Linked DNA regions of Parashewanella spongiae. Each later gene encodes a partner of the first gene's protein in a complex. Links are inferred from orthologs where the notes say so. Each region holds a gene or a part of one and is shown on either strand. Other genes may lie near its edges. The genes, in order: nusB and rpsJ.

The links.
Region 2: the proteins of nusB (region 1) and rpsJ are in contact, whole or in part, in a solved structure (PDB 3D3B), measured with the Escherichia coli proteins. The link is inferred for Parashewanella spongiae from one-to-one orthologs.

Annotation. Positions count from the first base shown.
Region 1 is NZ_CP037952.1:4,151,512-4,154,733, reverse strand. What follows is about bases 319-3,210. They hold nusB (transcription antitermination factor NusB), read left to right. Parts: upstream 319-1,505; coding sequence 1,506-1,916; downstream 1,917-3,210. Other genes in these bases: E2I05_RS16445 (phosphatidylglycerophosphatase A family protein), read left to right, coding at 2,978-3,210; thiL (thiamine-phosphate kinase), read left to right, coding at 2,022-2,978; ribH (6,7-dimethyl-8-ribityllumazine synthase), read left to right, coding at 1,013-1,489. In the rest of the region: ribBA (bifunctional 3,4-dihydroxy-2-butanone-4-phosphate synthase/GTP cyclohydrolase II), read left to right, coding at 1-210; more of E2I05_RS16445, read left to right, coding at 3,211-3,222. UniProt on the Escherichia coli protein: Part of the processive rRNA transcription and antitermination complex (rrnTAC). The complex forms an RNA-chaperone ring around the RNA exit tunnel of RNA polymerase (RNAP).
Region 2 is NZ_CP037952.1:5,306,573-5,309,739, reverse strand. Bases 254-3,090 are described here. They hold rpsJ (30S ribosomal protein S10), read left to right. Parts: upstream 254-1,434; coding sequence 1,435-1,746; downstream 1,747-3,090. Other genes in these bases: rplW (50S ribosomal protein L23), read left to right, coding at 3,031-3,090; rplD (50S ribosomal protein L4), read left to right, coding at 2,429-3,034; rplC (50S ribosomal protein L3), read left to right, coding at 1,774-2,412; E2I05_RS21110 (methyl-accepting chemotaxis protein), read left to right, coding at 254-769. Also shown: more of E2I05_RS21110, read left to right, coding at 1-253; more of rplW, read left to right, coding at 3,091-3,167. UniProt on the Escherichia coli protein: Involved in the binding of tRNA to the ribosomes. Part of the processive rRNA transcription and antitermination complex (rrnTAC). The complex forms an RNA-chaperone ring around the RNA exit tunnel of RNA polymerase (RNAP).

The DNA.
Region 1 (3,222 bases):
AGTGTACTCAACAAAGTGAAAGCGTTTGAAGCTGAAGACAATGGTCAACAACCGGCGGCTAAATGGCAAGGTACGTCTCGTCGTGTTGGCGTTGGTTCGCAAATTTTGTCTTCTTTAGGGGTAACAACAATGCGCTTGCTCAGCTCACCAAAGCGTTATCACTCACTTTCAGGCTTTGGGCTAGAAGTGACTGAGTATATTTCAGAATAAATTTGTTACTGATGAAAATAGACTAGGGTCTGTTGATCTTTCGTGATTGTTTTTGCAGCGATAAATTGGTTATTTTATGCAAGGCAGAGTTTGTGAGGTTTGGTTATTATCGACATACAAAACTGTCGTTACTTCGTTTCCAAATAAGAAAACGATAACGCAGCACCTTTGATTTAGAAAGAGCGACCAATTTACGCTGTCTTCGATGCTTTTGAGCATTCACTGTTCTGTGTTGTGACCAGCTCACTTAGATGGCTAAGCATCACTGCTCACGCCTTGAACAGATAAATGCTCAAATAGCACAAAATTTAATCCTGAAAGATCAACAGACCCTAATACCAATATATAGTAATTAAATGTTCAACTCAGAGCTATGTATGCACACAAAGTACAAACGAAATTGGTGAAAACATAGTTATTACCGACATACAAAACTGTTGTTATTACATTGCTACGTTGAGATAATTTTGTGAAGTATTCTTTATGAACTAAAGTGTGCGCATACAAGTTCCCGAAGGGCAAGGCTAAAGGTTTCCATTACTGCGTTGCACGTTCTTGAATTATCCCGACAAAAGCACGAAGTGCGTTGAACGCCAGCTTTGTATGGCGGCCATTAGGGTATATAGTACTTTGAACATGCGCCTTGTACTGAAAACCTTTATCTCTTGCTGAGTGAGAGATAAATTACTGTAATTAGTATAAAGTTAAATTCTGGTAATTTGCATCAAGACTCGGGCTAGAAATATGCTATCATTGCGCTAATTTTCAGCCCTGTCGGGTGCGTACTAACTTAGGTAAAAAGATGAACGTAGTTGAAGGTAATATCGAAGCAAAAAACGCTAAAGTAGCCATCGTAATTTCACGCTTTAACAGTTTTATTGTTGAAAGCTTGTTGGACGGAGCTCTTGATACCCTAAAGCGTTTTGGCAATGTCAATGATGACAATATCACAGTTGTACGTGTTCCTGGTGCTGTTGAACTTCCGCTCGCGGCACGACGTGTTGCTGCAAGTGGTAAATTCGACGGTATTATTGCCCTAGGTGCTGTAATTCGAGGCGGTACCCCGCATTTTGATCTTGTTGCAGGCGAATGCAATAAAGGTTTAGCCCAAGTTTCTTTAGAGTTTGATACACCTGTTGCTTTTGGTGTACTCACAACTGACACCATAGAGCAAGCAATTGAGCGTGCTGGTACTAAAGCAGGCAATAAAGGTGGAGAAGCTGCCCTAAGCGTGTTGGAAATGGTTAATGTTTTAGAAGCACTAGAGCAACAGCTGTAATTAAGTAGGAATTAACATGAAGCCTTCAGAGCGCCGCAAAGCACGCCGTCTTGCGGTTCAAGCCATTTACTCTTGGCAATTAAGTAGCAACAATACTGCCGATGTTGAACACGAGTTCTTAACAGAGCAAGACATCAAAGGTGTTGATGTTAGCTATTTTAAAGAGTTACTTTCTGGAGTCGCGAGCAAAGCATCTAAATTAGATGAATTGTACGCACCACATCTTGACCGTGATGTTGAAGATGTTTCTCCAGTCGAAAAGGCGATTGTTCGCTTAGCTACTTTTGAACTTACATTCCGTAAGGATGTACCGTATAAAGTAGCGATTAATGAAGCTATCGAACTCGCCAAAGTCTTTGGTGCAGATGATAGTCATAAATTTGTGAATGGTGTGCTAGATAAGCTCGCAGGCAAAAAACGCAAATAATATTTAAAACGGTATCTTAGGATGCCGTTTTTTTTAGCAAAGTTTTATATCTGATCTATAGTTGCAGTCTTACAAAATTATTCTCTTGTTGTAGCGGAACTCAAAGTGAAAGAATTTCAAATTATTGAACAATATTTTGCAGGCCAAGGGCCGATGCGAAAAGATGTAGTACTAGGTGTTGGTGACGACTGTGCGCTAGTCCAACCTGCTGATGACAAAGTTATTGCTATTTCCTGTGATACCTTCGCCGAAGGCACACACTTCCTCTCGGATATGCCTGCGGCTGATGTAGGGTTTAAATCATTAGCAGTAAATCTCTCAGATCTTGCTTCAATGGGAGCCGAGCCAGCATGGATGACCTTAGCGTTAACGCTACCTGAAATCGATGAAAGCTGGCTGAAACAATATTGTGAAGGTCTGTATGAAATTGCTGAATACTATAATATCTCACTAGTAGGTGGTGACACGACTCGTGGCGCTAGAAGCATTACGATTACGGTTAATGGTCAAGTACCTGAAAGCATGGCTTTAACGCGCGGTGGGGCGGGCGTGGGTGATTGGGTTTATGTCACTGGAACACTTGGTGATTCCGCACTCGGTTTAGATATTTTGCTTGGTAACCGAGATGCTGAAAGCGAAAATAAAGAGTATTTGATTGGTAGACACTACAGACCAACACCAAGAATGTTAGCAGGGCAATCGCTTCGAGGAATAGCTTCCAGCGCAATTGATTTATCGGACGGATTAATTTCGGATATCCAGCATGTTTTAAAATCATCTGAGGTTGGAGCGATAATTAATGTTGACCAATTACCGCTTTCAAAGGCGCTAATATCATCAGTTGGGCAAGAACAGGCAATTGAATATGCTCTGGCTGGTGGAGAAGATTACGAATTATTATTTACGGTTCCAGATGCTAAAGTTGGTGCTTTAACCGCATCGCTAAATTATGCTGGTGTTAATTACACTAGAGTAGGGCAAATAACGGCAGGTAGAGACTTAGAGCTATCATTTGATGGTAGAACTTATGTTCCTCAGCAAAACGGATTTAAACATTTCTGATGAATCTATTTACTCAAGATACTCATGTAAAAAAGCTGTCACTAAAGAATCCAATACATTTTTTAGCCTTGGGTTTTGGAAGTGGTTTGGCAGCAAAAGCGCCGGGAACATTTGGCACATTAGCGGCTTTACCTGTATTTTTGTTACTGAGTTTTTTACCTGTCTCTAGTTATATTCTAGTGACGATTATTGTTTCAGTTGTAGGTATCTACATTTGTGATAAAGCGGCGAGAGATATGGGCGT
Region 2 (3,167 bases), 1.2 Mb from region 1 along the record:
AAACCTTGAGAACTTGACTGAGCAAAGGGACAACCTTGCTGCTGTGGCCACCTCAATCTATCAAATGAGTGAGGCGGTAAATGAAGTTGCAGAAAATACTGTAGAAACATCAGAGAGCATTGAAAAATCATTAACTCAAGTAAGTCAGACGCAACAAGCATTAGCGCAGTCGCAACAGTCAAGTAATAAAATTTCTGAACTGCTAGAGCATTCACAGTCATCAATTGCCCACTTAGATGTATTATGTGGACAGATTGGAGAAGTGCTGAATGTTATCGACAACTTAGCCGAGCAAACTAACTTACTTGCATTAAACGCGGCCATCGAAGCTGCACGGGCTGGTGAAGCGGGCAGAGGATTTGCCGTTGTCGCTGATGAAGTTAGGGTGTTAGCGAATCGGTCACAAACCTCGGCAAAAGAAATTCAATGCATCATCAATGGATTAAAAGACACTACAGCCGAAGCTGTCGAACAAATGCAATATAGTCATAGCTTAACGGAAGAAAGCGTTAAATCTGAAAACACCCTCAAACAAACCTTGATGAAAATGAGTGGCTCACTCGAGCAAGTTCAGCATATGGGGCATCAAACTGCGGTAGCCGTTGAGGAACACGCTCAGGTTATGAATGAAGTGCGGCGGCATATTAGTCAGATTGAAACAAACACAGAAACTATCGTTGGAAATACCAACACATCGGCGGCACTGTCGCAAGCCATTACGCGGCAGAATCGGCGTCAACAAGATCTAGTCGCTCAATTTGATAAATAACAACGTGAGATTGGAACATAATACCAATTACAGTAATTAAATACCCAACTCAGAGCTATGTATGTTTTCAAAGTACAAGTGAAATTGATGAAGACATAGTTATTACCGACATACAAAACTGTCGTTATTACATTGCTACGTTGAGACAATTTTGCGTAGTAATTTGGACACATACAAGCTCCCGAAGGGCAAGGCTAAAGGATTCCATTACTGCGTTGCAAGTTTTTGAATTATCCCAATAGTACCTCAAACTTGCGCCTTGTACTGAAACCCTTTAGCTCTTGCTGAGTGGGAAGTTAATGGCTGTAATTGGTATAACTAATTAATGTTGAAGTTAAAATTGAATTGACGAGAAAAACAACTTCTAAGAGGTAGTATTGATACATTATTTCTGTATAATAGGCGCTCTTTTTTATTGAGTGGATCTATTGCGAAAAAATGCAGAGAATTTGCTCAATCGGGTTGATTTTTGGTGTAAGCCGAGTATAATCGCCCCACTTCGCTGAGTTGTCTCAGCGAACTAGGCATTAACCACTTGAGTTAACGCTTAACATACATAGCGATTCCGATAGGGAATCGAACGGTTAAATCATCTCGCTCTGCCTTTCAAGAATGAAAGTTGCATGAGGGTGGTTTTTTGTGTTCATTTTTAGGAGCTCTGGTCAATGCAGAACCAAAGAATCCGTATCCGCTTAAAAGGATTTGATCATCGTCTGATTGATCAGTCTACTGCGGAAATCGTTGAAACTGCTAAGCGCACAGGCGCTCAGGTTCGTGGTCCAATTCCACTACCTACGCGTAAAGAGCGTTATACCGTTTTGATCTCTCCACACGTTAATAAAGACGCGCGTGACCAGTATGAAATTCGTACACACAAGCGTTTGGTTGACATCGTAGAGCCAACTGAAAAGACTGTTGACGCGTTGATGCGTTTAGATCTTGCAGCTGGTGTCGACGTTCAGATTAGCTTGGGTTAATTGAGATCCTTAGAAGAGGTTTGAGAGATGGCTATCGGTCTTATTGGTCGTAAAGTTGGTATGACTCGCATCTTCACTGAAGATGGCGTATCCATACCCGTATCAGTAATTGAAATACTAGCTAACCGCGTAGCTCAAGTGAAAACACTTGAAAATGACGGTTACAGTGCACTTCAACTTACTACTGGTACCAAAAAAGCCAACCGCATCACCAAGCCAAATGCAGGTCACTTTGCTAAGGCTGGCGTAGAAGCTGGTCGTGGTTTGTGGGAAATGCGTTTAGCAGATGGTGAAGGCGTAGGCATTGAAGTTGGTGCTGAGCTAAATGTTGATATCTTTGCTGATGTAGCAAAAGTTGACGTTACCGGTCAATCTAAGGGTAAAGGCTTCCAAGGCGGTGTTAAGCGTTGGAATTTCCGTACTCAAGATATGACACACGGTAACTCTTTGTCGCACCGCTCGAATGGTTCTATCGGTCAGAACCAAACGCCGGGTCGTGTATTCAAAGGTAAGAAAATGTCAGGCCATATGGGCGCTGAGCGTGTTACTACACAGAATCTAGAAGTAGTTCGTGTAGACGCAGAGCGTAACCTACTGTTGGTTAAAGGTGCTGTTCCTGGCGCTACTAACGGTAACCTGATCATTAAGCCAGCAGTTAAAGCTTAGGTCTAAGGAGATAGTAATGGAATTGGTATTGAAAGACGCGCAAAGCGCTCTTGAAGTTTCCGAAACTACCTTTGGCCAGGACTTTAACGAAGCACTGGTTCATCAGGTAGTAGTGGCTTACGCGGCAAACGCCCGTCAAGGCACTCGCGCGCAAAAAACACGCGCAGAAGTCAAAGGTTCTGGAAAGAAACCTTGGCGTCAGAAAGGTACAGGTCGAGCTCGTGCTGGTACTGTAAAAAGCCCAATCTGGCGTAGTGGTGGTGTAACTTTTGCTGCTAAGCAGCAAGATCACAGCCAAAAAGTTAACAAGAAGATGTACCGCGGAGCGCTTAAGAGCATCCTGTCTGAATTGGTACGTCAAGACCGTCTAATGGTTGTTGAATCATTTGGTATTGAAGCTCCTAAAACGAAAGAGCTGAAAAACAAATTGACTGCAATGAACCTAACTGACGTGTTGATTGTTACTCCAGAAGTTGATGAGAATTTATTCTTGGCAGCTCGTAACCTGTACAAAGTTGACGTTCGTGACGTTGCTGGTATTGATCCAGTAAGTCTAATCGCGTTCAACACTGTGCTGGTAACTGCTGATGCAGTTAAGCAAATCGAGGAGATGCTAGCATGATCCGCGAAGAACGTTTGCTAAAAGTTATTCTAGCACCACACATCTCTGAGAAGAGCACTGTAAATGCCGAGAAAACTAACACTGTAGTTTTCCGCGTAGCAATTGACGCCACTAAAGCTGAAATTAAAGCGGC